4 regions of the Listeria grayi genome follow, and region 1 is predicted to be linked to each of the others. Evidence: predicted binding sites of a transcription regulator. Region 1 holds the regulator's gene; each other region holds the start of a gene.
The links. The regulator LexA, encoded in region 1, represses DNA repair genes until DNA is damaged. The targets are predictions, from matches to a motif close to CGAACATATGTTCG.

Region 1 (8,147 bases):
CCGTTTTCTTTTTAATACCCCACTCTACTGCTAGGTTTAGCCAAATGTAATTTTATGCAACTTTCATGCATATAGAAAAAAGTTTTTAAAAAGGAGTCATGTGTTACAAAAAGATATATTTGTAACTGTGTTTTCGCATAATAAGGGGGTTCATTTTGATTCAACACGTAAAACTTTTATTTCAAAATGTCAAAAAAGAGAATGATCAATTGTTTCATAAGCGCTATATTTGAATAAATTAGCCGTTATTTACTCATTGTTATTTTTTAAAGAGTACTAGGTTTTCATGAGCATAATTATTTTCTAAATGTGACGATATTATGGCGTACTTATGGATCAGTTCTTTCTTAATATCTTATACAAATTCCTTATAATGAATTAAATTCCATTGATTTATGCTTAGAAAGCTTCTTCTATTTCAAGTTAAGATCGTTTCTTATCAGCGGTTTATAAATTTGTCTAATTATCATTAAAATTAGTAGGAAGTTTCCGATAATAACAAAAACCCCTTTCCATGACTTTTGTACGTGTCATTAGAAAGAGGATTTCTATAGATAATTAAATAATATGTGATAAATGCGTCGGTATTATTTAGTTTCTTTTCCACTAGTATCTAGTCTAAAATAGCTACTTATAATAATACCTCAAATGTTTGGAAACGATCAAAACAGCTTTTTACTTCGATTTTTTCTTCGTTGATGCTTGGGCTGATTGTTTGTTCATTGCGCTCATCATTTGGTTGATTTTCTTTTGAGATGGCTTTTGACCCATTTGCGCCATCATTACTTGCAACATTTGTTCATTGATAGGTGGGTTCTTTTTCAAATAGCTCATCATGTATTGTCTTGCGATAAAAAATCCGCCGACTGCTCCTAGAAGCAAGCAAATGATACCCACGAGAATGTATATCCACATAAACTTTTTCTCCTCCTTGACCTATTACCTCTTTTATTTTACTTGATTGTTTTGTTATAAACAATAAAAATATTCTTGTTTATTCATTCAATAAAAGAAGACTCCCATTGTCAAACAACCATTTCATTATATCATCTTCATAACGCTTTCGCAATGTGATTATTACCCTAGCAAAAAAAGCAGAAGACATGTGTCTTCTGCTTTTCAAAGCTTTTCTATTAAAGAGAACGAACGGCATTGACAACATTGTCAACAGTAAAGCCGTAGTTTTCAATGATTGTATTACCTGGAGCAGAAGCACCAAATTTGTCGATCCCGATAATTTTTCCGTCTAGTCCAACGAAACGTTCCCAACCGAATGTTGTACCCATTTCTACTGCAACACGTTTTCTTACGTCGTTTGGCAGAACGGATTCTTTATATTCCGCTGATTGTTTGCTGAATAAGTCGAAAGATGGAACACTGACAACTGATGCATCGATTCCTTGGTTCGCAAGTTCTTTTTGTGCTTCCACTACTAAGTTGACTTCAGAGCCGCTTGCAAGCAAGATGACTTCTGGTTTGTCATTTTTAGCTGGTGAAATCACGTAAGCCCCTTTGGCAACGCCTTCTTCTGCTAATTCTGCAGATTTTGGCAATGTCGGTAAGCCTTGACGTGTCAAGACGAGTGCATGAGGTTGGTTTTTAGAACTGATCGCGATCTTCCATGCTGCGACTACTTCGTTTCCGTCAGCTGGACGAAGAACGGATAAGCCAGGCATTGCACGAAGCGATGCAAGTTGTTCAACTGGTTCATGAGTTGGACCATCTTCACCAACAGCAATACTATCATGTGTCAGCACGTATGTGACAGGTAGTTTTTGGATAGAAGCTAAACGGATCGCTGCGCGTTGATAGTCGGAGAATACGAAGAATGTTCCTCCAAATACACGCAAGCCACCATGAAGTGCCATACCATTCAATGCTGCTGCCATCGCAAATTCACGAACACCGAACCAGATATTACGTTCTGCTGGATTTTCTTTTGTGAATTCACCGTCAGAGCTGATGGTTGTATTATTGGAGCCTGCTAAGTCAGCAGAACCACCAAAGAATGTTGTGATTTTATCTGCTAACGCATTGATTACTTCCCCGCTAGATGCTCGACTAGCTAATGCTTTGTCATCGCCGTATGTTGGCAGATCCGCATCCCAGTTTTCTGGAAGTTCACCTTTTAAGCTTGCTTCAAATGTTTCGGCAAGTTCGGGATAATCTTTTTTGTAAGCACCGAATAATTCATTCCATGCTGTTTCTGCTTCTTCGCCACGCGTTGCGATCGTCTCTTTAAAGCGTGTATATACTTCACTTGGTACGTAGAAATCTTCTTCGTAATCCCAGCCATATGCTTTTTTCGCTGCTTTTACGCCTTCAGCGCCTAGTGGAGCACCGTGGACTTTGCTTGTTCCAGCATTTGGAGCACCAAAACCGATTGTTGTTTTCACTTCGATAATGGTTGGTTGGGATGTATTTTGTTTAGCTTTTTCGATTGTTGCAAGAATCTCTGCTGTGTCATTGCCATCTTTTACTAGCAAGTGTTCCCAGCCGTATGCTTCAAAGCGTCCTTTAATATCTTCTGAGAATGATTTATCCAAATCACCATCTAATGAGATATTATTGGAATCGTATAATAATACTAATTTGCCAAGACGTTGGTGACCAGCAAGAGAAACAGCTTCTGCCGCAACTCCTTCCATTAAATCACCATCACCACATAGCGCGTATGTATAGTGATCCACGACTGGATAATTTTCTTTATTGTATAATGCTGCTAAGTGACGTTCTGCCATTGCCATACCGACAGCCATGCCGATACCTTGTCCTAATGGACCGGTAGTTGCGTCTACGCCGTCTGTATAATCATATTCTGGATGTCCGGGAGTTTTACTTTCCCATTGGCGGAAATTTTTCAGATCTTCAATTTGAAGTTTGAAACCGCTTAAATGAAGCAGGCTGTATAATAACATGGAACCATGCCCAGCAGACAACACAAAACGATCACGGTTGAACCAATGCGAATTAGCCGGATTTGTGTTCAATACTTTTGACCACAATGTGTAGGCCATTGGAGCTGCCCCCATTGGCAATCCAGGGTGTCCTGAATTCGCTTTTTGTACCGCATCGATAGATAACGTTCTGATTGTGTTGATCGCTAATTGATCTGTTTTATCAAACAAGTTTAACATCCTCTCTTCTTTTGATTTTACAACTTCCTATACACTATAATAATCTTTCTAAGCCGATTGTACAACTATCTTATCTCTATGTTGCTTATTTCTTTTTCTTCTTGAGAGCCTTTACTTTTGCTGGGGTGACATCGTTTCCTTTCGGATCGATGACAGTTGTATTTTCAATCGTACCTCGCATGTGCGTACGGAAATTTTTTAGATATTCTTCACGTAAGATCGCTTGCTCTTTCTTTTCTTGAAGCGTCAGCGTACCTGCTTTTTTCTTTCTTGCTAGTAAATTAAGCCGTTCAATTTTCGATTTTTCTAACATCACGTAACATCCTTTTTTTATAAAATGAAAAAGAAAGCAGTCTAAGACCACTTCCTTCATTATAACATAAATCATCACATTCTTTTAATTATTGGTCTGCTAGTTGTATTTCGCCATTCTTTTCTAACCGATTATCCTGCTTCACAGGAATGACGATCGCCTCGCCCGCTTTTACCTCGCCGTCTTGTAACTCGTTCTCATTCTCGACCCAACTGATAAACTGTGCTTTGTTCATGGAACTTTCATCGGCATATTTATCCGCAAGTGCCCATAAAGAATCCCCTTCTTTAATAGAGACTTTATTGTAATCTTTTGTATTCTCCCCTGCATACATAAAGAGTAATATCATACCAAATACCGTACAGATCGCTATGAAAATAATCGACATATAAAATTTATTCCAAAATGTTTTCAAAGTCATGAAAATCCCTCCACAAGAATATATGTTCGCTTTTTTTATTATTATAGAACGACTGTTCCCTTTTGTCAACAGAAAAAATCGAACCTTTGTTTGCATATCGAACAGACATTTGCTATACTATGTTATAAGAAGAATACATATTAATGATGAGGTGAAAACATGAAACTATCCAAACGCCAACAGGATATATATGATTTTATAAAAGCACAAGTTAAAGCAAAAGGCTATCCGCCATCCGTTCGGGAAATCGGTGAAGCTGTTGGACTTGCCTCCAGTTCTACTGTCCATGGTCACTTAGAACGATTAGAAACCAAAGGCCTTATCCGCCGCGATCCTACGAAGCCAAGAGCGATCGAGATCCTTTCATTGGAAGATGAGATCGATATCCCAAGTACAGTCGCTGTTCCTATCATCGGGAAAGTTACAGCTGGTACTCCAATAACAGCGATCGAAAATGTCGAAGAGTACTTTCCGCTTCCTGAACACTTGACGAGTGGCGAAAGCAATGTTTTCATGTTGGAGATCGATGGTGAGAGTATGATGAAAGCGGGGATCTTAGACGGAGACCGCGTTATCGTTAGACAACAAAGCAATGCTAACAACGGCGAGATCGTTGTAGCGATGACAGAAGATAATGAAGCGACTTGCAAACGATTCTATAAAGAACAAGATCATTTCCGCCTACAACCCGAAAATGATGCTTTTGAACCGATCATTCTGCAACAAGTATCTATTTTAGGCAAAGTCATCGGGCTTTATCGAGATATCGTGTGACCGTATATTTTGAAACAAGACGACTGATCGCCAGAGATTATCAGCCGGAGGATTTGCCTGCGTTTACAGCAATGAATCAAGATGATGCTGTGATGCGCTACTTCCCGCACAAGTTGAACGCGGCAGAATCGAAAGTATTTATGGAAAAGCTCCAATTATTGCTGACGGCAAATAATTACGGGCTTTTTGCTTTGGAAGAAAAGCGATCGAGAGCATTTATTGGCTTTACTGGCTTTCATCTTGCTGATTTTGAAAGCAGCTTTACACCTGCTACCGAGATTGGTTGGCGACTTTGCGAGGAAAAGTGGCATCAAGGTTATGCAACAGAAGCAGCGAGAGGAGCGCTTGATTATGCAGCAGCGAAAACCGCTCTCCAAGAGGTCATCAGTTTCACTGCAAAAGCAAATCTCCCTTCTCAAAAAGTCATGCAGAGGATCGGGATGACTTTTGCAGGAGCGTTTATACATCCGCGGGTAGCTCACGATTCTCCTCTTGCTGATCATGTTTTATATCATCTAAATATCAAATAAAAAAACGCCCCAGAGTGACTGGAGCGTTTTTTTTATTAATAGATTTCTAAGTATTGATCTCTTTCCCACGGATGAACTGCAGTACGGAACATGTCGCATTCGATTACTTTTGCTTCGATAAAGTGTTCGTAAATATGTTCTCCTAGTGCTTCTTTAATGATCTCATCTTTCGAAAGCTCTTTCAGCGCGTGGCCTAAGCTTTCTGGAAGATCATAGATCCCGTGTTTGTGGCGTTCTTCTTCGTTCATACCATAGATATTGCGATCCACTGGTGCTGGCGGCTCTAATTCGTTCTTGATCCCGTCCAAGCCAGCTTGCAATAATGCAGCCATTGCTAAGTAAGGATTGGCAGATGGATCAACGCTTCGTAATTCTAGGCGTGTGCTTAACCCTCTTGAACTTGGTACACGGATCAATGGACTGCGGTTTTTACCGGACCAAGCAATATAACATGGCGCTTCGTAACCTGGTACCAAACGTTTATATGAGTTAATTGTTGGATTTGTGATTGCTGTGTAGTTAGGCGCGTGTTTGATCATTCCTGCTAGGAAGTGATACGCATCTTTGCTCAATTGCAATTCACCGGATTCATCGAAAAATGCGTTGCCTTCTTTATTAAAGAGCGACATATTGAAGTGCATTCCGGAACCATTTACACCGAACAATGGTTTTGGCATAAATGTCGCGTGTAGACCATGCTTACGAGCAATTGTTTTTACAACTAATTTGAATGTTTGGATATTGTCACATGCCGTTATAGCATCTTCGTATTTAAAATCGATCTCATGTTGTCCTGGTGCTACTTCATGATGACTCGCTTCGATCTCAAAGCCCATTTCTTCTAATTCAAGTACGATGTCGCGTCGACAGTTTTCCCCTAAATCAGTCGGTGCTAAGTCGAAATAACCGCCGCTATCGTTCAGCTCTAATGTTGGTTTGCGGTTTTCGTCTAGTTTGAAAAGGAAGAACTCCGGTTCAGGTCCTAAGTTGAAATCTGTAAAGCCAAGTGATTCCATTTCTGTAAGTACACGTTTCAGGTTGGCGCGAGGATCACCATCAAATGGAGTCATATCCGGGTTGTAAATATCGCAGATCATCCGCGCAACTTTTCCTTTTTCGGCTGTCCATGGGAACACTACCCATGTATCCAAGTCAGGGAATAAGTACATATCCGATTCTTCAATTCTTACAAAACCTTCGATGGAGGAACCATCAAACATGATTTTGTTATCCAGCGCTTTTTCTAATTGGCTGATCGGAATCTCTACGTTTTTGATGATACCTAGGATATCCGTGAATTGTAAGCGAATGAATTTTACGTTCTGTTCCTCTGCGAAGCGGAAAATATCTTCTTTCGTATATTGTGCCATTTTCTAAATCCTCCCAAAATTCAAATTATATTAACTTTAAAAAAGTAAATATCGATTAAAAATGCGGTAGCTGTCGCTTGCCTGAATCATCTTGTTTGATAAAACGTCCTGCTTGCTGCATTTCTCGGCGCAATATCTTGCGCACGTCTTCGTCAGTCAATGGTGATTTATCATCGGTGTGTTGCATTTGATACATTTTCTTGATTCCTGCAATATTCAGGCCATCGTTCAAGTAATCTTTGATCTCAAGTAAAGTGTCAATGTCTTGTAAGGAGTAGAGGCGATGGTTTCCTTGATTTCTTGCAGGGTGAATCAAATCTTGATCTTCATAATAACGTATTTGCCTTGCAGTTAAATCCGTTAATTTCATTACTGGACCAATTGGAAAAAGCGGCATCGATCTCCGAATTTCTTTTTCACTCATCCTATTCCCTCCAACCACTTTTATATGTCATCTTTATATGCATTATAAATAACGTTAGTTCTTTTGTCAAATTTACGTAAGATAATCTAACATAAACGAAATCCATTGATAGACAACAGGTTAGCGGATATAAGAAAAAAGTTTATCTAAAAAGATAAACTTTTTTTATAAAATCGATGTGACGGCGCGTGTTACTGCGACTTTTACATGTTCATATGTCAAACCGCCTTGAATGTAGAGCTGATAAGGTGCTCTTATTGGTCCATCCGCAGTCAGTTCTAGACTTGCACCTTGAATAAATGTGCCTGCTGCCATGATGACATCGTCCTGGTAGCCAGGCATGTAAGCGGGTTCAGGTCTGACATAAGCATTGACGGGGGAGGCCTGCTGGATAGCTTCTGCAAAACGGATCATTTTTGTTTTGTCATGGAAGGAAACACTTTGGATCAGATCGGTGCGTGGTGCATCCCAGCTTGGTTCGACATCAACACCGTAACCTGCAAGCATTCCAGCAGTGAAACGTGCGCCTTTTACCGCTTGAGCTGTCACATGAGGGGCAAGAAAGAAACCTTGATACATCTCTAATAAACTGTACAGACTTGCTCCTGCTTCTTTTCCGATTCCGGGGGTAGTGAGTCGATAGCTACAAAGCTCGATCAAATCTTTTTTCCCAGCTATATAACCACCGATTTTAGCGAGACCGCCACCGGGATTCTTGATCAGCGAACCGGCAATCAGATCTGCGCCAACATCTGTCGGTTCCTGCAGTTCCACAAATTCACCATAGCAGTTATCTACAAATATGATCAGCTCTGGATTGATCGTCCGCAACATTTGGATCATTTCTGCTATTTTTGCAATTGAAAAAGAGCGGCGATCTGCATATCCTTTTGAGCGCTGGATACCGATCATTTTTGTTTTCGTTGTGATCGCAGCTTTTACCGCATCGACATCCACTTCTTTTTCTTCTGTAAGTGGTATCGCTTGGAACCCGATCTGGAATTCTTTCAGCGATCCTTTGCCACTTCCTTTTATCCCAACGATTTCTTCTAGCGTATCGTAGGGCGAACCTGTGATATAGATCAATTCATCGCCCGGACGTAACACGCCGAACAATGCAGTAGAGATCGCATGTGTCCCTGAGATGATCTGCGAGCGCACCAAAGCATCTTCCGTGT
Region 2 (8,147 bases), 540 kb from region 1:
TCATGCGAAAGTTCTTCTCTAATTCTTCTTCGATCGCCTCTTCCGACAGTTCTTTATCTGTCTGAACGGGCTGATTATGCATATGGAAATAAAGCACCCCAGCCGGCTCTGCTTGTTTGCCGATCAATTTCTGTGCATTTTGAACGACAATATCTAAATATGTCAACATCTGTAGCGCCAATCCATAATAGACTTCCGTCAACCTTAGATCATGGCTGCTGGATTTATAATCGATAATGCGTAAAAAGGAACGGTCCTCTTCTTTAGCAACATCGATCCGATCTACTCGCCCTTGCAGCAATAGCTCCCGCTGTTTATCCAATTTGATCTGCATAGGCGGTAGTTGGCCTTTGATGCCAAAATCCACTTCCAATCCAAGTGGCCGGAAAGCACTGACTTTCGCCTGCCTGTTAAGGACATGCGTTGCTCTGGCGATGATCTGTTCTAATTTATATTGGATATAGGCCATTCGTTTCGTACTTAACAGGATCTCATGCTGGATTTTTGGTGCCAGATAACGAATAGCATCTCTAGCGATTTCCTGACATTCCAAGTCCGTCAACGAGCCCCATTCCTGCTGTCTTCTTTTGATTTCATTCGAGATCCATTCCATTGCGCCATGGAAAACTTCTCCCATATCTACAGCTTGCAGTTTAAACTCGGCGCGTTCTTCCAATTTTAAGCCATATTGTGCAAAATGTTGGAACTCGCAGCTGAAAAATTTTTCCATCCGTGATACGCTGGCAAAAATATTTTCGCCAAATAGAGTCGCAGCGGTTTCTGAACGGATCGGCTGTGTGCGGTTCCCATAAAACAAACTGCCAAGTACATGCTTGACGACTGCGTTCCATTCCGATTTTTGGATAAAATAATTGTAAGCGTCCCACCAGACACTTGCCACGGGATAGCCGCGTTTATACAACTGCAGCTGAGCGGTAAGCTGGCTGAGCGTTGCTTCTTTCGCGCGTACGTAATCACTTTGTTCCCTTATTGGTAGTAAACTTGGATCATTTAAATAGATTTCTTCTGTCAGCATTTCAAAATGGGCTTTTATTTTGCGGAGATAATTAGATTCTGCAAGTAACTTCCCTTCATCGTCAGCAGCTGGATAACTGAGGTACAGCTGGCTGCTGGCAGTTGTAAATAGACGATAGGCAAGGTGTTCTTCTTCGATCAAATGACTAGTCAGCCCAGACCGGATCGGCACCCCTTGCTCTGAAATAGCAACTCTGTCATCATCAGACAATATCCCGCCGTCTTTTTTGCGAAGCGGCATCACACCATCATTGGCACCAGCGATAAATAGGACTTTCACGCGTAGCAGCCGTGCCACATCCATATCAGAAACGATGACTTGATCTAACGTGGGCGGGAGCAGTGAAAATTCCAATGCATCAAGACCGGTCGTCACTACTTCCAAAAAGGTATCAAAATCAAGCGGATCGTCTCCCAGTATCTCGACGAATTCATCGAGCATACCCATGACTGCTGTCCAAGCTTGTTCATGTTCTCGCGCCAATTCCAACAAGTTGTTTGCTTCTGCCTGCTCACGCCACATTTCAAGTCGCTCAGCAGCTTGGACGTTTTCTAGGTATCGATACAATGCTGTCCCATAATCGATCCCGCTTACAGCATCTTCAAATGCTGTTTCTAAGGCTTCCAGCGGTTTTTGGATCCGGTAGCGCAATGTATTGATCGTTTCTTGCATCGCCAGTTCTTCATCGGTTTGCGGAGCGAGCTCGATCGTCAGCCCTTTTACTTTCTGATAGATCCAATCGCCTTTCTTCTGCCAGCGCCATTTCGCTTTGATCCCGTTTTCGATGCAGTAATTTTCCAGTAGGTCTGCTTGTTTACGATTGAGCGGATTAGGTGTCTCTAAATCAAAAAAGAACTCTGTACGGATTGCTTGGAAAATATTCTCGTAGCGCCAATTTTGCTGAACCGCTTCTAAAGTGGAGCGGATAAATTCAATAAACGGATGGTCCGCCATCGTGCGTTTTTTATCTAAAAAGTATGGTACTTCATTTCCTTGAAAAGCTCGACTGACGAGGGTCTCATATTTATCGACACCGCGTACCAGTACGGCAATATCTTTATAATCAAATTGCCGGGAAGCGATTAGCTCGCGAATTTTCCTGGCGATCCCTTCTGCTTCTGCCCGGCGATTATTAGCTTGATGGATGTGCAGACTGGTGTTTTCTCCGACATATCGCTTGGGGGCACTTTCTTCTGAAAAAAGAAGCTCCAATTCTCGAAGTTCTGGGTCATTCGTTCGTTTGTTTGATTCCAGATGAAGCCGAGGCAAAATCTCAATTTGTGTCTGTCTGGCCATTTCCGTGATACGATCCAAATATTCTTTGCCATGCTGAAATAAGCTATACGCATCTAAGCGGTTGCTAGCAGTTTCATCTGGAAGCGATAACGCGATCCTCACGCTTTCGGATCCCTCCATCAACGCTCCGATCACTGACAGTTCTTGTTCCGTAAAAGAATCAAAGCCGTCGATAATGACCGTTGCCTGTTTGATATATGTGCTGCGTGAAATCGAATTTGTAAGTAGACGCAAATAGTCTTCGCTTTCCATATACTTACCAGCTAGCATATTTTCATAACGATCAAACAGCAGCTGGATATCATGCAATTTATCAGCCGTACTGGTCGTTAGTCCCGGAGCAACCTCGGCAAATGCTTCTGTGCGAAGTTCCGATTGTTTGATTTCTTTGAATAAAGAAGCGATCTCACCGTAAAAGCCGCGTTTCATTGCTGCCCGCTGGAAGATCTTCAACTTGTCCTGTTCTGCTAAAATCGCTTTTCGCAGCACCATTTCGATCCCGCTCTTACTAAGAAAAGTCCTTGCTAAACCGCCCGTTTCCTGCATGACTTTCCAGGCTAAACGATTGAAGCTGAAAACTTGGATATTCATCATACCATCAAGATTGGCAGTTTGAAGAAGCGTATTCTCCATTTGAAATGTCATTTGTTCTGGAACTATATAGATAACAGGGTGCTCGCTAGTCACGGCTTGTTCGATTAAATATGTCGTTTTGCCCGTGCCCGCTCGTCCTGTAATTATTTGTAAACTCATACACTCACCACCGAACATATGTTTTTTATTCCTCTTTATTTTACCATATTATCTGCTCTATTACGAAGGTTTTAATGGCCAAGAAAAAAACAGATTCTCCCAAAAATCAGCAGGAAAATCTGTTTTTACTTTTATTAGCAGATATGTGCCTTCAAAAACTCATAAATGCCTTCATTTTCGTTTGAAGTGGTGACATAAGAAGCATGTTCTTTTACAAAATCTGCCGCATTTCCCATCGCTACGCCAACTCCCGCATATCGTAGCATCTGCAAGTCATTCTCGCCGTCGCCAAATGCGATGACATGCTCCGGTTTCACTTCTAAATGCTGCCGCAGCCTTTCTACCGCATGCTCTTTATCGATTCCTTCGGGTAAAATCTCGATATTATTGAAATGAGAGGACAGCGTTCGGATGCCCGCTACTTTTTCGAGGGCTTCGCGTACTGCTGTCAACTTTTCAGGAAGATCTTCTTCGATTGTGATCGCATTGATGATCTCAGCTTGGTGGCGCTTTACATCTTCCTGTGATTCCAGATGAACCAGTTTCGTTCCATCCACACGTCCCTGCTCTGCTTCGTCTGTAATATAGGAAGGTGGCGTCATCGTATAGAAGACGGTGTTCTCGGAAAAAAAGAATAGCGGCACTTGATGAAGCGTGCAAATATCAAATACGGTTTGGATGCTTTCTGGATCTAATCCTTGTCGGAACAAAGTCTCGCCACCCGAACTGACCACCGAGCCATTTGAACATATAACATTTCCGCTTTCATCTACCAATCGTGCAAATTTATTTGCACTTTGAAACATCCGCCCGGTTGAAACGGCGAAATGATGTCCTTGGGCAATAAGCTCTTGTAATAAAGCTAACGTTTTGGGAGGTACTTGCTGGTCGCTCGTTATCAAAGTTCCGTCTATATCTGTACAAATCAAGTATTTTTCCAATGGCTTAAACTCCTCTTTCATTTTTATTTAGCTGCACCGCATGATTCACGAACAATAAGTTCCGGTTCATGTTTGATGACAGTCGGCTCATATTCTCCATTCATTGCATTGATCAATTGCAAAACAGCGATTTTCCCTAGATATTCATTATGCTGATCGATCGTTGTCAGCCGCGGGATCTGGAAATCACTGTTCAAAAATTGGTCGCAGCTGACGATCGCAATGTCTTCTGGGCAGCGTATTCCTTGATCCTTCATAGCTCTGATCGCTCCGATCGCTACACTGTCATTGATCGCTACTAAAGCTGTCGGTATATCCCCAGGGGACTTTTCTACCAATTTTGTCAATGCATCATAACCAGCTGGTACATAATAATCCGACAACTCGATCCATTCTTCACGAATAGGATGCGAAAAATTATTCATTGCATTACGAAAAGCTGCTACTCTGGATGTCGTTATTTTCACTCCTTCTTCCCCGCCGATAAAACCGATTTGGCGGTGACCCAAGGCAGTCAGATGGGTAACGAGCGTGGTAACGCCCTTTTTCAGATCACGTTCGACAAAAAGACAATCTAATTCCTCACGTTTGCTACCGATCACTAGGACTGGAATCTGTTTATGGAGCTGATTTAACGCCTGAACATAACGATCAGATAAATCTTCTTTATCGATCTCGCCGCCGAGCACAAGGACCCCGTCAACTTGCTTTTCCAATATGATCCGCAGATAGTCCTCTTCTGCTAAACGGTTTTTCGTTCCGGCACTTTCAGGACCTGCGAGTAATGTGTTAAAAACGATCGTCGAATAAAACTGCTCCAATGCACATTTTTGGATCTCCGCTACGAGCGAAACAAAATAAGGATTGGAAATATCCGGCAAGATCACCCCGATATTCTTTGTTTGGCGGTTGACCATGCCACGAGCAAATACACTAGGGGTGTATTGATACTTATCGATCACATCCTGAATGCGCTTCCTTTTTTCTTTAGAAACAGAAGGACTGTTGTTCAACACGCGGGAAACCGTAGAAACAGAAACTCCACTGAGCCTTGCGATTTCTTGAATCGTTATTTTTTCTTTCATATATTCTCCATCCTTTTGGATTGATAATTATAGTCTACATTATTTCTACGTGCGCTACAAGTTTTTTTGGTAACGTTGCCAAAAATATATTGACTTTTTATTTTTTATCCGTTATTCTAATGTTGAAAGCGGTAACAAAATAGAATTATTTTTGGTAACGTTACCAAAAACGAGGTGAACTATTATGACAACAAAACAATCTATTCTCGGTATCGATATTGGTGGTACGAAAATCTTGATCGGAGAAGTAGATCTCGCTGGGAATGTTTTACAATCAAAAAGTTATCCTAGCGACACGACTAGTCAACAGACGGTAGTAAAAACTTTGCTTGTAGCACTTCAAGACTATCGAGATACCATTGGGTTCCAAAGTAATAATCTCCTTGCTGCTGGGGTCGGTGTCGTCGGCCGTGTAGATTCCGCAAATGGGATCTGGTTGGAGATTCAACCCGGAAAAACAGTGCCTACTCCGCTTGCCGATATATTAGGCGATTTTCTCGGCTTACCAGTCGTGATCGAAAATGATGTAGCCGCTGCCACTGCTGCCGAACAGCGCTTAGGCGTAGGAAAAGAAACAAAGGATTTTATCTATATCAATGTCGGTACAGGTATCGCTGCCGGAACCGTTATCGATGGGAAAATCGTTACCGGCGGACATTTCAACGCTGGTGAGATCGGCCATATGGTGGTTGACCTAGAAAGTGAGATCCCCTGCGGATGCGGACGAAAAGGTTGTGTAGAACGTAATGCTTCTGGACTTGGTCTTAGCGAACAGATTTATGGTAACGTTACCAAATATCCATCGACTTCCCTTCCTGTTCATACGAATGAGCGGATTGCCGCTGACGTTATTTTCCGAGCAGCGAAGGAAGGTGATCCACTGGCGGCGCCTATCGTTGACTACGCTGCCAAGAGCTTGGCTGCTATGACGATGAATTTAGTACGGACTACCGACCCGGAATGTGTTGTTTTCGGTGGAGGTGTTATGCAAAGCGACTACTTCTGGAATTTATTCCAAAGTTATTTGCAGTCCAATACGATCCGTTTTGTGAGCAAAGGAATCGTCCGCACCACTGTTTCCAGTAAAGAAGTTGGCTTGATCGGCGCTGCATTCATCGGTCAATCAGCACTTATAGAAAAATCTGCTATTCATTAAGGAGGAATTAAGGTGTCCCAATCATTAGAAGAACAATTGATCACTTCTTCATATCTGCATCGTCCGCTTGAGATCCCTTCGGACAAAGCATTAGAAACACGTCTTCAACAAAAGAAGATCCTCGCTTCTACAAGCATCATGGATACTTCTACAAACAACGCTTTTCACCATCAAGGTGTCGGCAGATTAGAATGGACAACGGAAAAACATCTACGGCTCTCCTCTCCTGTTACCATGCCGCACTGGCCGGAAGGTGCACCGGATGACGGCGACTACTGTAATTTTGGGAGCGTCTATGCCGTAAAATCGATCGACAGAGAAGATTGGACAAACTACAATCGGCTACGTCTGGAAGTTTTCCCAGAATTCGAGGGATTGAGTAACGCTTATATCATCATTCAGCTAAAAAACGACGGTGTATTGAAAGTCCCAGATATTTATGATCGGGAAGGCGTCCATGGAGTAAATCTTATCAGCGGCGAATGGAATGATGTGATCGTAGAAATTGCCGATCTACCACGGGATGCGATCACAGAATTGTCAATCAGTTATTATTTGCAAGGACCAGAAAAGCTTTCCAAATCTGAGATCGCACTCTCTGTCCGCAGCATTTATTTAGAGACCATTGCTACGCCCGAAAACACGAAGGGCTGGCTACCAAATAAAAATGTATTGAGTTATGCACAAAGTGGCTACAGTTCCGAAGCGCCAAAAACGGCCTTTGCGGAAGCAACTTTTATCGAACAGCCATTTCAGCTGATCGATGATGCCACCGATGATGTCGTGCTGTCAGGGATCGCTTCCCGATTGGAGACCGATTTGGGGATTTTTGCGGTATTGGATTTTTCCGCTCATCGAAAAACTGGTACTTACCGGCTTGAGATCGGCGCACTCCAAACTAGCGGATTTGTTATCGGTGATGCTTCAGAGAAATGGACCAATTCCATCTGGAAATCACTCAACTTTATTTTCTGTGAACGCTGCGGCTATCCAGTACCTGGCAAGCACGCTTCATGCCACGCCGACGTCATTGCCAAACATAATGGTCAGATTCTTTCTTTCAACGGTGGCTGGCATGATGCGGGCGATGTTTCCCAACAACTGATCCAGACAGCAGAAGTCGCAATGGCTCTTTATGAGACAATAGCCGGACAGAAAGATCCATTACTTAGAGGGCGCTTGATCGAAGAGGGTGAATGGGGCGTCGACTTCATCTTAAAAACCCGGTTTGGAGATGGCTATCGAGCAACGAGCGCAGGCGTTTCCCGCTGGACTGACGGCTTGATCGGCGGTATGGACGATGCGGAAGCACGCGTACATAACCAAGCATATGAAAACTTTTACCTCGCCGGTATCGAGGCATACATCCATGGACAGATCACAACGAATGATTCCTTAAAGCGGACATTGAAACAGATCGCACAGGAAGATTTTGATTTCGCCCTAATGGAAATGAAAAAACATGGTATCCATCAAAAACCGATTTTCTGGGAACATACCTATCAAACATCGGAAAGCCTTTATTACGCTACTGCAGCGTTTTCTGCAGCAATGCTTTATCAGATCACACAAGACAGCAAATATGAAAAGCATTTGACGACTTTCTTAGCTAATATGTTGGAATGCCAAGAACAGAGTGGTATCCGCGGAGAAGATGGCACTACTTATGCCGGCTTTTTCTACCGTAGCAAAGAAAAGAAAATCATCCAGCATTTTAATCATCAAGCGCGAGAACATCTTTATCTATTGGCTTTAGAACAAGCGATGAAAGCTCTACCTGACCATCCTGCTTATCCGACATGGTATAGCGCGGTGGAACGCTACGGCACTTATATCAAACAGATCATGTCGTTTGCAGCGCCGTACCCATTGATTCCAGC
Region 3 (8,147 bases), 780 kb from region 1:
TGTTTTTTATTTTTCTCAAGTTCGATCTCATCGTTGATATCAAGAATCTCACCATCTACTCGTACACGAACGAAACCTTGTTTTTTGATTTCTTCTAACGATTTTTTATGGGAACCTTTTTTACCGGAAATAATCGGTGCCATTACTTGCAGTCTTGTCTTTTCCGGATATTCCAACACGCGTTCCACCATTTGTTCAATGGTCTGTGAAGTGATCTCGATACCATGATTGGGACAAATTGGATGTCCAACACGTGCATAAAGCAACCGTAAATAATCATGAACTTCTGTCACGGTACCAACTGTGGATCGTGGATTGCGGCTAGTTGTCTTTTGGTCGATCGAGATCGCCGGGCTTAGTCCTTCGATCGTATCAACATCAGGTTTATCCATTTGTCCTAAAAATTGACGGGCATAGGCGGATAATGATTCTACATAGCGTCGTTGCCCTTCGGCGTAAATCGTGTCGAAGGCTAATGATGATTTCCCTGAACCGGATAAACCAGTCATAACGACTAATTTATCGCGAGGTATAACAACATCAATATTTTTTAGATTATGTGCGCGTGCACCTTTGATGACAATTTTATCTTTTTCCAAATTCGTCTCATCCTTCCGCCTTTATTTCTAATAAAGCATCCCGCAGTTCCGCTGCTCGTTCAAAGTCAAGCGCTTTGGCAGCCTGCTTCATTTCTCGTTCCATTTCTTCGATAAAAGCGGCTCTTTCTTCTTTCGTCATTTTGCTGATGTCTGTCAGTTCTGCTTCTTCCTCTTCAGCGGCGACGGTGGCTGTGATTGCTCCGCGGATATCTTTCTTGATCGTTTGTGGTGTGATACCGTGTTCTTCATTGTAGGCGATTTGGATCTCACGGCGACGTTGCGTTTCATTGATCGCATTCGTCATGGAATCCGTATAACGGTCAGCATACATGATGACTTTTCCGTTTTCATTACGAGCTGCCCGGCCGATCGTTTGGATCAGCGAACGCTCGGAGCGCAGGAATCCTTCTTTATCGGCGTCTAAAATCGCAACGAGCGATACTTCCGGAAGATCGATCCCTTCACGAAGCAAGTTGATCCCGACAAGCACATCATATACGCCTAAACGCAGATCGCGAATGATCTCGATTCGTTCAAGTGTTTTGACTTCCGAATGTAGATATTGGACTTTTACGCCTGCTTCTTTTAAATAATCGGTAAGGTCTTCGGACATTTTTTTCGTCAATGTCGTAATTAGGACGCGTTCATTTTTGGTAACGCGTTCCGCGATCTCATCCATTAAATCATCGATCTGTCCTGGGATCGGTCTTACTTCAATGACCGGATCAAGCAGACCAGTCGGCCGAATGATCTGTTCGATGACATCTGGGTTTTTTTCCAATTCATATGGTCCCGGTGTTGCGGATACATACATGATCTGGTTGACATGCTTCTCGAATTCTTCAAATTTAAGTGGACGGTTATCCAGCGCAGAAGGTAAGCGGAAGCCATGATCGATCAAGACTTGTTTACGAGCTTGGTCTCCGTTATACATGGCACGGATCTGCGGCATCGTAACATGCGATTCGTCAATGACCATCTGAAAATCATCTGGGAAATAATCTAGCAATGTATATGGCGTTGACCCTGGCGCACGAAGCGCTAAGTGTCTAGAATAGTTTTCGATCCCCGAACAATAGCCCATTTCTTCCATCATTTCCAAGTCATAATTCGTCCGTTGTTCTAACCGTTGCGCTTCTAGTAATTTATCATTATCACGCAATTCTTTTAAACGGTCTTTTAATTCGGTCTTTATGTTGACCATAGCTTTTTCTAAAATATCACGACGGGTCACAAAGTGAGACGCCGGAAAGATCGATACGTGTTCCCGATCACCGATGATCTCACCAGTCAAGGCGTCCACTTCACGAATCCGTTCAATCTCATCTCCAAAAAATTCAACGCGGATACAGTGTTCATCACGAGAAGCTGGGAAGATCTCGACAACATCTCCACGTACTCGAAAACGGCCACGCTGAAAATCGATATCGTTACGGTCATACTGGATATCGACTAATTTACGAAGCAACTGGTCGCGCCCGATCTCCATTCCAGTTCGCAATGAAACAAGCATCGCCCCATATTCCTCTGGCGAACCTAAGCCATAAATACACGATACACTTGCGATGATGATAACATCTCGTCTCTCAAATAAAGAAGCTGTCGCAGAATGTCGCAGCTTATCGATCTCATCATTGATGCTGGCATCTTTTTCGATATAGGTATCGCTTTGCGGCACGTACGCTTCCGGCTGATAATAATCATAATAGCTGACGAAATATTCGACTGCATTATTTGGGAAGAATTCCTTGAATTCACTATACAATTGTCCGGCTAGTGTTTTATTATGCGCCATTACTAGCGTTGGTTTATTGACTTCTTGAATAACATTGGACACAGTAAATGTTTTCCCTGTTCCTGTCGCTCCAAGTAATGTTTGATGTTTGATCCCTTTATTTAACCCCGCCACCAACTTTTCAATCGCCTTTGGCTGGTCTCCTTGCGGTGAATACTTAGAGACTAATTCAAATTGATCTTTCAATTCGGAATCCCCCGTTCTTTTCTGTTTATTCCCTGTTACCCGTTTTTTAAGAATAAAAAGCCTTTTCGCACGGAATAGTTACCTTTATTTTATCATAAAAACATCCATTCTCCTAACAAAAAGCGAAAATACGTTCGTCTTTTTGACTATTACATGAAAAAAAAGCTTACCGCAGTAAGCTTTTAATTTTGAGTTGTGATCTTTTCCGAAAAAGATGATTTTTTCTGCAGACTTACATAATCTAGCACGATAGGCGATTGTTTCAACAATAGCTGTTCTTCCCGCCATTTTTTGAAAACGATGGTTATTTCTGATTTATCTAGCTGTAAAAGCTTGGCTAAATAGGATTCATTGACATAATCTGGAAATACCAACATTCTATTTACCTTTTCTGGACTAAGTCCTAAATTCATCCAAGTAAGTTCCACCAGTTCATTAGCAATCTTTTTTTCTATTGTTGATTTTGAGTAATAATGTTGATGCGTCATGTACACTAAAAAAGAACTTACTTGCTGCAACATCAGCTGCATGTACTGTGGATTGGCAAACATGTGGTCTAGGAAATAATTCTTTTGCACCCGGAATACTTTTACATCCGTAAGCGCCATGACCCGATATTCAAAAAATGGGCTGCGTAATTGTTCATTGACGAAATGTTCGATCCCACAAAAACTCTCTGCTCCTAATAGATGGATCGGAACCCATTCTCCTTCTTGAAAAATCTCCATTCTGGCAGCGCCTTGTTCAATAAAACTAAAGTAATCCGGCGATAATGGTGCTTTATACTGATAGATGACCTCTTCTGCTCGCCAAAATTCCTTTTTCGTATATTCATTCGCCAACATTACGTTTGTAGTTAAAAATGTAATCAATTCATTTAACATGTGATTCCTCACTCCAATAATCTTTCTAAAACTATGTTCCCAACTATTTAAATTGCGTTCTATCTTTTAACTAGATAATCTCTTCCTGTTTTATCTATATTTTCATCATAAAGAAATTCGCTTCAAAAAACAGTTCTTATTTTTAAAGTAAATTTTTAAAAATGCAAAGTACCGCTTTTCGACTATGGTTGTAATCCATCACTTTCTTCGCCTATTATAAAGATAGTTTTTATTGCCTTTAGGAAAAATGTCAAATATGAAAGTTATCTTTAAAATTAAATCTACTAAAAGTAAGCTATGCTATACTTAGTAAATATTAAATTTAAATGGAGATGGTCCCAATCGAAATTTACACACATCCTGATAAAAGAAGCGTAATCGATTCTGCATTATCTATAATTATTGCAGAAAATGAATTACAGCTTAATATACTGCACCTTAATGAGTCAGAAACCGTTCATCTTGACGTCTTGAATGACCGCTTGCCGGAACGGATGAAAGTATCCGAACTGATTGTGTTCTGGTTAAAATGGTACGACCTGCGTCAAGATGTAGCACTTATATTGGAAAAATACCATTTGACTCCTTATGCAGCAATCTATTATAAAGATCTACAGCCTCCACAGCGACGTCTGCTGCAGATCGCCAAGCTGGCTATCAAGCCTTATACCAAAATCATCCTCAAAGAGCCGTTGCAAAACATTGATATTGAAACGAAGGACCGCGTGATCGCATTATTAAAAGAAATCAGTGCTTCTAAACAGATTATTTGTTTGACTAACAATACCGAAGAAGCCATGCTACTGTCCAATAATTGTTACCGTTTAACGCCGCATGACTTTAAACCGATCCAGATACAAGAAAACAATAACGAAACTCAATTAGAAGAAGCTGTCCCGCGAACGCTCCAAGTAAGACGGATCGCAGTGAAAGTAAATGACAAGACAATGCTGCTTGATCCAATCGATATCGACTATGTCGAAAGCCAAGACGGGAAAGTACTGCTTCATGTCGATGATGAGGTCTATTCACAAGAATCTACGCTTCAAAAAGTAGAGGATATAATCCGAAATTATGGCTTTTACCGCTGTCATCGTTCTTATATCGTCAATCTGCAAAAAATAAGCGAGATTGTTTCCTGGTCAAAAAATACGTACTCCCTTCGCTTGAATAATTCCAAAAGTACGTTGATCCCTCTTTCTAGACAAAAAATAAAAGAAATTGAACAACATTTCGATCTATCCTTGTAACTTTTCATCCGCTAAGAGGTACATCTCATCTCCATTTAGCTGCAACAGATCAGCCAGTATATTACACTGTTGTTGAATCTAAAGGAGGTTTAAGAATTGGAAAATATTATTAAAGTAAATCAGTTGACCAAACATCTTTCCGGCACCAGAATCATCGATGCGATGACATTTCAAGTGAAAAAAGGAGAGATTTTCGGTTTTTTGGGCCCTAGCGGTTCTGGAAAAACGACCACCATCAAAATGCTCACAGGGAAGTACTATCCATCCGGGGGCGAAATAGAGGTACTCGGTTTTCCACAATCAAAGATCGGTAGTTCTGCTTTCGCCAATAAAGTCGGCATACTATCGGATCATAGCGCCTTATATGAACGTCTGACCGTCCAAGATAATTTGATGCTTTTTGCGAAACTATACGATATGCCTCAAACAAAAATCGAAGAAGCCTTAGCATTTGTCGATTTAGCAGACAGCAAAAAGAAAGTGATCAAAACCTTATCTGCTGGAATGAAGCAACGTGTCTTATTAGCCAAAACGATCATGCATGAACCTGAACTGCTTTTCTTAGATGAGCCGACTTCCTCTCTTGATCCGATGACAATGGCTCATATCCACAACGGGTTGAAAGCACTCAACGAAAAGGGAACTACTATCTTTCTGACCACTCACAATATGGAAGAAGCAAATCATTTATGCCATCGTGTTGCATTCATTGAATCAGGAATGTTAAAAGTCATTGGTACACCAGAGGAATTACGATTTAGGCATTCTAATCAAACAATCAAAGTAATCCATAAAAACGGAAATGTTAAAAGACTAGATATGAACATGGATGCCGCTCGTTATATTTCCGATATGATCGAAGTGGACGACCTCAAGTTTATTTCCTCCGATCTACCGAGCTTAGGCGATGTTTTTCTGAAAGTTACTGGAAAGGAGCTGCTGTAAGATGCATATGAATCGGATCCATGCAATGATAGAAAAAGATCTTAAGGAATTTTTGCGAAATCCTGCATTATTCTTTATGCCGTTAGTCGTTTTTCTATTCAGTTATATTTATCGAATGGTCTCGCAATCAACTCCGAATGGACCGCATAGCACCTTAATATATTCAGTCATTTCTATGGCTTTTATTGCAGCAAGTGCGGCTGTCATTTTAGCATTGATGACTGAAGAACAAGAAAAAGGTACATTAGAGGGGCTCACCGAATCACCGGCGACTTCGATTGAGATCCTGAGTTCCAAAGCGGTCATTGGTATTATTATCTCGATAATCACTACCATTATCAGTCTGTTTATTTTAAATTTGCCCGTTCATTTACAACCAATCGAATATGCAGCATTAGTCATTCTGTTGCTGCTTTTCACGATGTTTGGTCTGATTGCAGGCTTGCTGGCGAAAAGCGCAGGGAGCTCAACGTTTTATAACATGCTTTTGTTTTTCATTTTTGGGATGAGTATTATGTATGAGTTGTTTTTCCCGGCGATCGGCAGCCCATTGTTCGAGAAAATCATTTTGTTTCTCCCTTCTAACTTAGCTTATCATCTACATGCAGATAATAAGCCTATCAATTTTGTATACCTATCGATTTGGCTGATAGCAGCAATCATTGTGTTGACGGCCGTGTTTAAGTCTAATACCAAGAAGCGCTAAATAAAAAGAAGAGGCTGCCCTCTTCTTTTTTTATTTCCCGGGTAATTATCTTTCATCCAATTGCTTCTTCACTTCGGCGATTTCTTGATTGATCTGCTGGATCTTTTCAATCGGTATCTCCATGTCTGCGATCCATTCATTTTTTCTCATCGTCAGTAGCTGTAATTTCGACTCCAACTCCGCTGTTTCTGCTGAGGAATGGTTGAGTTTCGTTGTGTCAAGCAGTTCCTTGGATTGGATAACTAATTCCCTCATCGCTACTTGGTCGATAAATGCCTTATCATGTGAAACGATCAGAACACCGCCTTGATATACATTTAAGAATCTTTCCAACGCTTCTAAGGCTTGAATATCCAAATAATTCGTTGGCTCGTCCAAGATCAAGACATTACTGTCGCTCACCAATATCTGGACAAGCCCCAGTCTGACCCGTTCGCCGCCACTTAAGCTGTCCGCGAGCTGCAAGACTTTTTCCTGACGAAAACCCATTGCTCCAAGAATATCAAAAATGACTTGATCCGGCTGGGTGGAAAATTGCTTGGCATTATCGAAAATCGTTTTTTGCATCTCGATCGTTTGGAAGTCTTGCGAGAAATAACCGATTTTGGCTTTCTCGGAAACATAAATCTCCGGACTATCATTTGCCAACAATTTTTTGATCAATGTGGTCTTACCGCTTCGATTCGGACCAATTAGTGCCAGCCGTTCCCCATCTGACCAATGGAAAGTTGCGTTCTTCAGTAATAAACGGTCAGCTACCTTTAGATCTAACGCTGTTATCCGCATGATCGTTTTACCATTGAACTGTGGCAGTCCTTGATCAACTAATTGAATCGTTTTTGCTTTTTTTACTTTTTCTACTTCGCTTAAACTTTCTTTGCGGTGTTCCAAACTTTTCGCTGTTGCCGCCATTTTCCGCTGTTTACCGTCGAAATTACCGACTAACGACATTGCTCGCGCTTCCGAGGAGCTCATGCCTTTTGGCGGTTTACGCATACGATCCGCTTTTATTTTTCGTTTTTGGATCTCTGCTTCGAGTTTTTTCTTCTCTTGCGTATACTGCACAAAAGCTTGTTCTTTTTTCTCGATATATTTTTCTTTTTGCTCTAAATAAGTTTGATAGTTCACTGGATACTCGGTATAAACCTGATTCTCGATTTCCCAGATCGAAGTTGCTAATTCTGTCAGCAAGTGGCGGTCATGTGTTACGAAAACAATGATCCCCGGATAGCGTTTCAGTTTATTGATCAGCCATTCTTGGTTAGCGCGGTCTAGGTTAGCGCTCGGCTCATCCAGCAATAAAATCTCTGGTCGTGCCTTCAACGCTTGATTTAAGTAGGCGCGAACTTGTTCTCCGCCGCTTTGTGTCGTATTTTCCTTTAATTGTGGTACTAGATAGCAACTTCCTGTCAAATCGATTTCGCCGTCATAGTCCGTATCTTTTCCTGTTAGCATTCGCAGTAAGGTCGTCTTCCCTCCACCGTTTTTGCCGACTATCCCTATTCTCGCGGCTTGCCTTGCTTGCAGATGTTTGATTGTAAACAATTTTTGTCCAGAAATTTCTTTTTGGATATTTGTTAGTATGATTTGTGCCATTACGCATCGTCTCCTTTTCTAGCTAATTTAAAAAGTGGAAACAAAAAAACCTCCAATCTTTACCAGAATTGGAAGTTGCAGATAATGGCGCAAAAAAAACACTAATAAGCCGTATACGTAGGCTAAAAAGGAATATTTACTGCGTCATTATTTGCTTTAACACCGATTCTGGTCATAGTTATCCTA
Region 4 (8,147 bases), 710 kb from region 1:
CGCGTGTCAAGATCCAAGTGATCACATTTCCGCGGATAGCAGAATAAAGGATCTCAAAGGCTGCTTCTGCCGTATAATCTGCTTTTAGCAGATGCTTTTCTTCGGCTTCCAGCAATAATTCCTGAAGCGTGGCCAGCATTGTCCATTCTTTGAGTGGCTTTGTTTTGTCCATGGCTTCTGAAAAGAAAGTCATATAGGTGAGTGTCGTCACATCGATTCCTTTTTCCATAACAAAGGGAATCTTCAGCCATAAAAAATACGTTATTTTTTCTGCAACGGATGCTTCTGGATGCTCCTTTAGAAAAGCTGGGAATTTAGTGGTAATAAGCTTTTCATAGTCCGAAAAGAATATCTCTCGAACGATATCTTCTTTCGATTTAAAATGAACATAAAAAGTTCCCGTCGAAACGCCAGCTCGTTTTGTAATGCTGCTGACGGTCGTATTTTCATAACCATTTTCTTGAATAAGTTCGACTGCCGCTTGATAAAGCATCTCAGCAGTCTTCTTTTTTTGCAATTGGCGATTGGTAAGCATGTTCTATCGACACTCCTATACGCTTTAATTTAAGGTACCATTATTATACCCCTTGCAATTAGAAAAGAAAAGGTTTATAATGAATGCGTTCAGTGAATATGTTCATTGTTAATGAGTATTTAGCTGGAGGAGAATGCTAGATAAGAGAGGGGAAAGAATATGAATACCGTACTTATTACAGGTGGAGGTTCCGGCATTGGCTGGAAATTGGCAGAACGTTATTTAAAACAAGGGGATCGCGTCATTATTTGTGGACGAAATGAGCAGAAATTGGCAGATGTTCAAGCGGCGCATCCAGAAGTAATCACAAGAAAATGTGATTTAACGAATGTAGACGAGCGTATTGCCTTAGTAGATTGGATCAGCGCGGATCACCCGGAAACGAATATTCTCGTGAACAACGCAGGCATCCAGCAAAGATTTAATCTTTTAAAAGCAGATGTACGAAATAATTGGGATTATTACTTGCAGGAAATAAAAGCAAACGAAGAAGCTACAATCCACTTAGCGATTTTATTTAGCCAATTATTTGTAGAAAAAGAACAAGCAACGATCGTAAATGTTTCTTCTGGTCTGGCAATCATTCCAATGGTCATCAGCCCGATTTATTCCGCCTCGAAAGCAGCGGTTCATGCTTTTACGATGGCTTTACGTCATCAGCTTTCTGAAACAGCTATCAAAGTCATTGAAATTTTGCCACCAGCAGTCAATACTGATTTAGGTGGTACAGGACTTCATAATACCGGAGAAGATGCCGACGAATTTGCCGACAGTGTTTTCCGCGATATGCAAGCTGGCAAAGAAGAAATCGGCTTTGCACATTCGGCAAAAGTACTGGAAATGTCGCGTAAAGAAATCAATGAAACTGTTGCTGGAATGTATCAGAAAATGAAAGCAGAGATCGAATAAAAGCAGGTATATTACTTTTATAGAAAGCCAATATCCCCTATACTAAAGAAAAAGGCTAATGGGTAGAGAGGGTGGCTGCTTTGGACATTATACAGGCAGATTTCAGCAATCCGAAATTAATCGAGCTACTGGAACTTCATTTACAAGATATGTATGCGACCTCACCAAAGGAAAGCGTCCATGCTTTGGCAATCGAGGAACTGCAAGCGGAGCATATTTCTTTTTGGACGCTGACGGATGGCAATGATATTTTGGGATGCGTTGCACTAAAAGAATTAGCAGCAGATCACGGCGAACTCAAATCGCTGAAAACACATCCGCAGTTTTTAAAACGAGGCGTAGCAAAGCGTCTTGTCGAATTTGCCATACAAAAGGCGCAAGAACGTCATTATCAACGCATCAGTTTGGAAACCGGAACGGAACCGTATTTTATCCCTGCGCAGCATTTATATAAAAAATTAGGCTTTATAGAGACATTGCCTTTTGGATCTTATCAAGAAGATCCGAATAGCTGTTTTATGCAAAAAGACCTCTGAAAATGGAGCGCCAACATAATTTAATTATTTTCAAGTAAGCACAGTAATGTCACATTGCTGTGTTTTTTTTCGGGAAAGGGACCAATTACCTATTGCAAAAACGAACGTGTGTTCTTATAATGAAAGAGAAATGGAATTACGAAAGTTGGTAGGTGCAATGAACCCAGTATTCGATTATCAACATGCACCTAGAAGAGTCATCTTGGCAGTAGATATCAAAAGTTATTTTGCGAGTGTCGAATGTGCGATCCGCGGATTGGATCCATTTAAGACCAATCTAGTGGTCGTGAGCGATCTGCAACAAAAAGGAGGCGTTATTTTAGCAGCTACCCCTGCGATGAAAAAAAACTATGGCATCAATACCACGAATCGGCTTTTTGAAGTCCCGAACGATCCGTCTGTCAAAATTGTTGAGCCACATATGCAGATGTATATTGACATGAATATGAAGATCCAGCAGCTTTTTTACCACTACACGGAGAAGAAGTTTGTTCATGTATACAGTATTGATGAAGCTTTCCTAGATGTCACTGGCAGTGTTCGGCTCTATGGCGGGTTGGCTAATTTAGTGCAAGCGCTGCAGCAAGAAATGTATAAACAGTTTCGCCTTTACTGCACGATCGGGATCGGAGATAATCCACTGCTTGCAAAACTGGCAATGGATAACGAAGCAAAACATCGAGAAAGCGGGATCGCTTATTGGAATTACGAGAATATCCCTGAAAAAATCTGGCAGATCAAGCGTTTGACGGATTTTTGGGGGATCGGGAGAAGAACGGCTTTAAGGTTGGAAAAGCTGGGTATCTATACGATCAAAAGTTTAGCACACGCATCGCTGACCGCCTTAAAGAAAGAATTTGGCATTATCGGCGAGCAGCTTTTTTATCATGCAAATGGTTTAGACTACACGCGGCTTGACCAAGCGATCCAGGCATTGGAAAAAAGCTATGGAGGAAATCAGATTTTGATGCGTGACTATCATCTGCAAGCGGAGGTAGAGGTAGTGATCGCGGAAATGGTGGATAATGTAGCAGAGCGTCTGCGCAACCACTCTGCGGTCGGAGATTTTATTCGGCTTTCGATCGGAAATAGCGCGCACTCGACCATCAAAGGGTTTTCTAGGCAAATGAAGCTGCATACAGCTACGAATTTAACATGGCAATTTCAAGAAGCCTTTCTACGGCTTTTTCGTAAATACTACGAAGGGGATGCAGTGAGGTCGATTGGAATATCGATCGGCGGAGTGACACCCGAAAGCTATCATCAGCTCAATTTATTTGCTAGCCCTGAGATACTGGAAGAAAAGCGGCGGTTGGATTTTACGATCGATCAGATCAGAGGTCGGTACGGCAAGCAGGCGATCATGCGCGCCGTTAGTTATACAGCCTCAGGGAATGGGATTATACGTAACGGCAAGGTTGGCGGACATAAAAAATAACACGCATTCTGACATGTTCATTTGCGCTGAGATTGAATTGCGCGCCTTGCTAATTCATCCGCTTTCCGGTTTTTGGTTACAGAACGCCATTCAATAAAAAATAAAGAGAAATGAGAGATAAGCTGTAAGATCTCTTCCAAATACGGTTTGAAAAGCGGGTTTTTGACAAAGCGCTTTTCAATCGCTTCAATGGCTACTTTAGAGTCTGAGTAAACCCGGACAAAAGCGGTTTCTCCCAACTCGACAGCACGGCGGAGACCAAGTTTGATCGCAATGAATTCAGCTTCGTGGTTTGTCATCGTTCCTAGCGGGATCGCTAATTGTTCGTGCAGTTCGCCCTGGCTAAGTACGATGCCAGCACCGCTCAATCCGGGATTGCCAGCTGAAGCAGCATCGACAAAAATTTCCATCACCAAAAACCTCCTTATATCATCGTCCTTTTATTATAAACAACCTCATAAAAAATGTCTTGAAAGAGGGTATCTTTCAAGACATTTATAAGGACTAGCACGTGACTAGCAAATTTTAAGATAATTTTTCAATGTTAGCTGCTTGTGGTCCGCGATTACCTTCGACAACTTCAAAACTTACAGATTGTCCTTCTTCTAGTGTTTTGTAGCCGTCACCTTGAATTGCAGTGAAGTGAGCAAAGATATCCTCACCATTTTCGGTTTCGATGAAGCCATAGCCTTTTTCGTTGTTGAACCATTTTACTTTCCCATTTTGCATGTTTGAATCCTCCCATTTTATCGGTGACACATCGTAAAGATGAATACTGACTTACAATATATAGCGCTTACATTTCAAGGCAGTCAAATACTCATGGATACAAGTCAGCCTAAATTCATAAAGACTTGCTTTATGATAACTTTACTATAAACAATTGTTCGGATATCGTCAAGAATATTTTTTAGCTTTTGCCGATTTTGGAACAACAAGTGTGACATGAGAACGTGTGAGGACATATATTGCTTCCTTCCTTTGCTTTTCTATAGTACAATGGAAGTGTTAATTCTGAAAGTTGGAGGGAGTAATATGCCAACACCGAGCATGGAAGATTATATCGAAAAAATTTACTCGCTTATAGAAAAGAAGGGTTATGCACGTGTTTCCGACATTGCCGATGAACTTTTCGTACATCCGAGTTCTGTTACAAAAATGGTGCAGAAGCTAGATAAAGATGAGTATCTGGTATATGAAAAATACCGGGGGCTAGTACTGACGCCAAAGGGAAAAAAAGTTGGGAAACGTTTATTAGAGCGGCATACACTGCTGGAACGATTTCTAACGATCATTGGTGTAGAAGAAGAACATATTTATCATGATGTTGAAGGAATCGAGCATCACTTGAGTTGGAATTCTATTGACCGTATTGGTGATGTGGTTCAATATTTTGAGGAAAATGAAGCTGCGCAGCAAAAACTAAAGGAACTGCAAGCGAAACAAGGAGAATAAAGGAGAGACGGATAGGCGGGTGAGATAGCATATCCTCTTTTCATTTGTGTCCAAAAGGAGAAATAAATACATAATTGGAGGGGAAGCGACATGGCGAGCCACGTGAAATCAGATATCGAGATTGCGACAGCAGCAGAAATTTTGCCAATTACCGAAGTTGCAGCGAAAATTGGGTTAGAAGAAGAAAATTTAGAACTGTACGGAAAAAATAAAGCAAAATTGACTTATCAGACACTCCAATCATTAGAACAAAAAGAAGATGGGAAACTGATCTTGGTAACGGCGATCAATCCTACACCAGCAGGGGAAGGGAAATCTACGGTGACAGTCGGCTTAGGCGATGCACTTTCTCAAAAAGAGAAACAGACAGTCATTGCGCTCCGCGAACCTTCTTTAGGACCAACGATGGGGATCAAAGGCGGCGCGACTGGTGGCGGCTTTGCACAAGTGATCCCGATGGAAGACATCAACCTGCATTTTACTGGGGATTTTCATGCCATTACGGCAGCGAACAATGCTTTGTCAGCTTTTATCGATAATCATATGCAGCAGGGCAATGAGATGCAGCTAGATGGCCGTAGAATCGCGTGGAAACGAGTTGTGGATTTGAACGACCGTGCATTGCGGCATGTTGTGGTAGGACTTGGCGGGCCGATTCAAGGGGTGCCACGTGAAGATGGCTTCGATATCACGGTTGCTTCGGAAATCATGGCGATTATTTGTTTAGCCAGTGACCTTGCCGATTTGAAAAAACGGCTGAGCGAGATCGTCGTCGGTTACACGTTTGGACGCGAACCTGTCACAGTAGGCGAACTTGGTTTTGAAGGTGCGCTGACGTTGCTTTTGAAGGATGCGTTGAAGCCTAATCTAGTCCAAACACTAGAACACACGCCCGCTATCGTCCATGGGGGCCCATTTGCTAATATCGCACACGGCTGTAATAGTATCCAAGCCACAAAAGCTGCCTTGAAACTAGGGGATTATGTGGTAACGGAAGCAGGATTCGGTGCGGACCTTGGTGCGGAAAAATTCTTGGATATCAAAGTGCCGGTACTAGGAAAAGCACCAGACTGCGTGGTGATCGTGGCAACGATCCGGGCATTGAAAATGCACGGTGGCGTGGCGAAATCCGATTTAGCAGAAGAAAATGTCGCAGCTTTGAAAGCTGGATTTGCCAATTTGGAAAAACATGCAGAATCGATTCACCATTACCAGCTGCCGTTTGTCATCGCCATCAATAAATTTATTACTGATACAGACGCAGAAGTAGAGGCGCTGCAGGAATTATGTGCCGAAGCGGGTTTCCCGGTCTCCCTTACAGAAGTTTGGGAAAAAGGTGGCAGCGGCGGAGTAGATCTTGCAGAACAGGTCATTCGGGTGATCGACAAAGAGGAAGCAGACTACAAACGACTTTATGACGATGCAGAAACAATGGAAGTGAAATTAGATAAGATCGTGACGAAAGTTTACGGCGCTATTGGGGTCGAGCTTTCGACAAAGGCGCAAAAACAAATTGAAACATTCAAGAAATACGGTTGGGACCGTTATCCGATCTGCATGGCAAAAACGCAGTATTCCTTATCTGATGATGCCGCGAAGCTAGGACGTCCGGAAGATTTTGTTATCCACATTCGCGAATTCATTCCAAAATTAGGAGCAGGTTTTGTCGTAGCACTGACAGGCGATGTGATGACAATGCCGGGACTTCCGAAAAAACCGGCGGCACTGCAAATGGATGTAGATGAAAACGGACATGCGATCGGTTTGTTTTAAATAACGAAAGAGCAGCGGGAAATCATTTCGCTGCTCTTTTTTATTATTGAAATTTACTTGCGTTCAGCAGTTCGTAAACATGATTGTTTACCTGCCCAAAGGAAGCGATGTTGTTTTGGATATTGGAAAATAAAACAACAAACGTTTTGCCAGTATGACTAAAACTATTGGAAACATTCCATCCATTTAGCACACCATGATTATTATAGCTGCCAGGATCGACATAAAACCCAAAGCCATAACCGGAAGAGCTGCCTTTGGTGAACATTTCCTTGTAGCTGTCAGCATTGATCAATTTCTTGGTACTTAAAGCCTTGTCAAATAAATACATATCGTAAGGCCGCATATACATGTTCCCTACGCCGAACAATTGCGAGAGATCAGGAAGGCTTGGGGTCATGTATGTGCCATCCTGCTTTAAATAATAGCCAGTAGAAGCATGTTTGTTTTTGGCAAAGTCTTTGTAAAAACCAGCATCTCTAATACCGGCAGGCTTAAAGACATGTGCTTTTAAATAGCTTTCCAGTGATTGTTTACTTAATTTTTCTACTAAATAGGCTAAGACGGTATAATTGGAATCCAGATAATGCCAAGTACCGGGTTGGCTGAGGATGCCTTGTTTTTCAATATCCTTCACCAGTGCTTTTGGTGTGATCGCATTTTGCCCTTCCGTATGACCGACGATTCCTGATGTGTGAGTCAGAAGATTGCGGATCTTGATATTTTTCCCGTTTGGAAAATCGGGGAAGTAAGTAGCGATCGGATCGTCAATAGTCAATTGATGCTTTTCCTGTAGCTGCATGATACTGGTGGCAATAAATGCTTTTTGAGCGGAACCAATGTAGTAAACTGTTTGATTGGTATTTGCTTTTTTTTGCTCCCGATCAGCATAGCCATAACTTTTATGGAGGATTATTTTCCCGTTTCGAACCACGATGGCGGTACCGCTGAAATGAAGGGAAGACAAATAGTTGTCCAATACCGGCAGTTTACTGATGGTTTTCGTTTGTTTAGCTTTTTGTTGAGGGACTTTAGCTTTCTTTTTTGAAAGGTTTTCGGATTGGATAGGTTCTTTTTTTGACGACGCAGGCTTATCCGTGGCAGTTTGCGACGGCCAAGCCATTTTCACAGCAATGACAGCAATAAGCAATAAAAAAAGAAGAATGAGTAGCTGACGGCGCCTTTTGCGGCGGCGATTCATCTCTGAGCGTGTTTTCTTTGGTGGATACATGGACATACTCCTAGCAGTTAATAAGTTTATATCTCCACAATAGGACAAAAGTCAGCAGATTTCAAGGGGAGAAATAAAAGGAAACAGAAAGATTTTTATAAGGGAAAATTAAATTCTCCTTACTTATCTCCTTTCCTTTTTCCGGTTTTTCTTTTAAAATAAATAAGACTGAAGGAAAGTAGTTGATAAGGAATGAAACAATTAAAAATAGAACATATTACCAAAACCTATGGTGAAAAAACACTTTTTCAAGATATTTCCCTAACCATT

Region 2: a site for LexA is predicted at 3,097-3,110, ahead of addB (helicase-exonuclease AddAB subunit AddB). Genes of this name have one in related genera too.
Region 3: a site for LexA is predicted at 2,704-2,717, ahead of uvrB (excinuclease ABC subunit UvrB). Genes of this name have one in related genera too.
Region 4: a site for LexA is predicted at 2,082-2,095, ahead of EL241_RS04600 (Y-family DNA polymerase). Genes of this name have one in related genera too.

Annotation. Positions count from the first base shown of each region.
Region 1 is NZ_LR134483.1:1,670,360-1,678,506, forward strand. It holds gene EL241_RS08065 (YneF family protein) at 676-915, opposite strand; gene tkt (transketolase) at 1,134-3,128, opposite strand; gene EL241_RS08075 (DUF896 domain-containing protein) at 3,223-3,450, opposite strand; gene yneA (cell division suppressor protein YneA) at 3,539-3,871, opposite strand; gene lexA (transcriptional repressor LexA) at 4,031-4,645, shown strand; gene EL241_RS08090 (GNAT family N-acetyltransferase) at 4,642-5,175, shown strand; gene glnA (type I glutamate--ammonia ligase) at 5,211-6,545, opposite strand; gene EL241_RS08100 (MerR family transcriptional regulator) at 6,601-6,969, opposite strand; gene EL241_RS08105 (methionine gamma-lyase family protein) at 7,135-8,147, opposite strand, start outside.
Region 2 is NZ_LR134483.1:2,211,487-2,219,633, forward strand. It holds gene addB (helicase-exonuclease AddAB subunit AddB) at 1-3,085, opposite strand, end outside; gene EL241_RS10850 (HAD family hydrolase) at 3,220-4,026, opposite strand; gene EL241_RS10855 (LacI family DNA-binding transcriptional regulator) at 4,050-5,111, opposite strand; gene EL241_RS10860 (ROK family protein) at 5,296-6,267, shown strand; gene EL241_RS10865 (glycoside hydrolase family 9 protein) at 6,280-8,147, shown strand, end outside.
Region 3 is NZ_LR134483.1:2,446,179-2,454,325, forward strand. It holds gene uvrA (excinuclease ABC subunit UvrA) at 1-599, opposite strand, end outside; gene uvrB (excinuclease ABC subunit UvrB) at 607-2,580, opposite strand; gene EL241_RS12015 (cyclic nucleotide-binding domain-containing protein) at 2,763-3,464, opposite strand; gene EL241_RS12020 (LytTR family transcriptional regulator DNA-binding domain-containing protein) at 3,791-4,714, shown strand; gene EL241_RS12025 (ABC transporter ATP-binding protein) at 4,811-5,659, shown strand; gene EL241_RS12030 (permease-like membrane multi-spanning protein) at 5,661-6,365, shown strand; gene abc-f (ribosomal protection-like ABC-F family protein) at 6,411-7,961, opposite strand.
Region 4 is NZ_LR134483.1:958,313-966,459, forward strand. It holds gene EL241_RS04585 (TetR/AcrR family transcriptional regulator) at 1-535, opposite strand, end outside; gene EL241_RS04590 (SDR family oxidoreductase) at 695-1,444, shown strand; gene EL241_RS04595 (GNAT family N-acetyltransferase) at 1,516-1,980, shown strand; gene EL241_RS04600 (Y-family DNA polymerase) at 2,111-3,418, shown strand; gene EL241_RS04605 (ribonuclease HI family protein) at 3,436-3,828, opposite strand; gene cspD (cold-shock protein CspD) at 3,944-4,147, opposite strand; gene mntR (transcriptional regulator MntR) at 4,454-4,873, shown strand; gene EL241_RS04620 (formate--tetrahydrofolate ligase) at 4,964-6,646, shown strand; gene EL241_RS04625 (serine hydrolase domain-containing protein) at 6,690-7,877, opposite strand; gene abc-f (ribosomal protection-like ABC-F family protein) at 8,070-8,147, shown strand, end outside.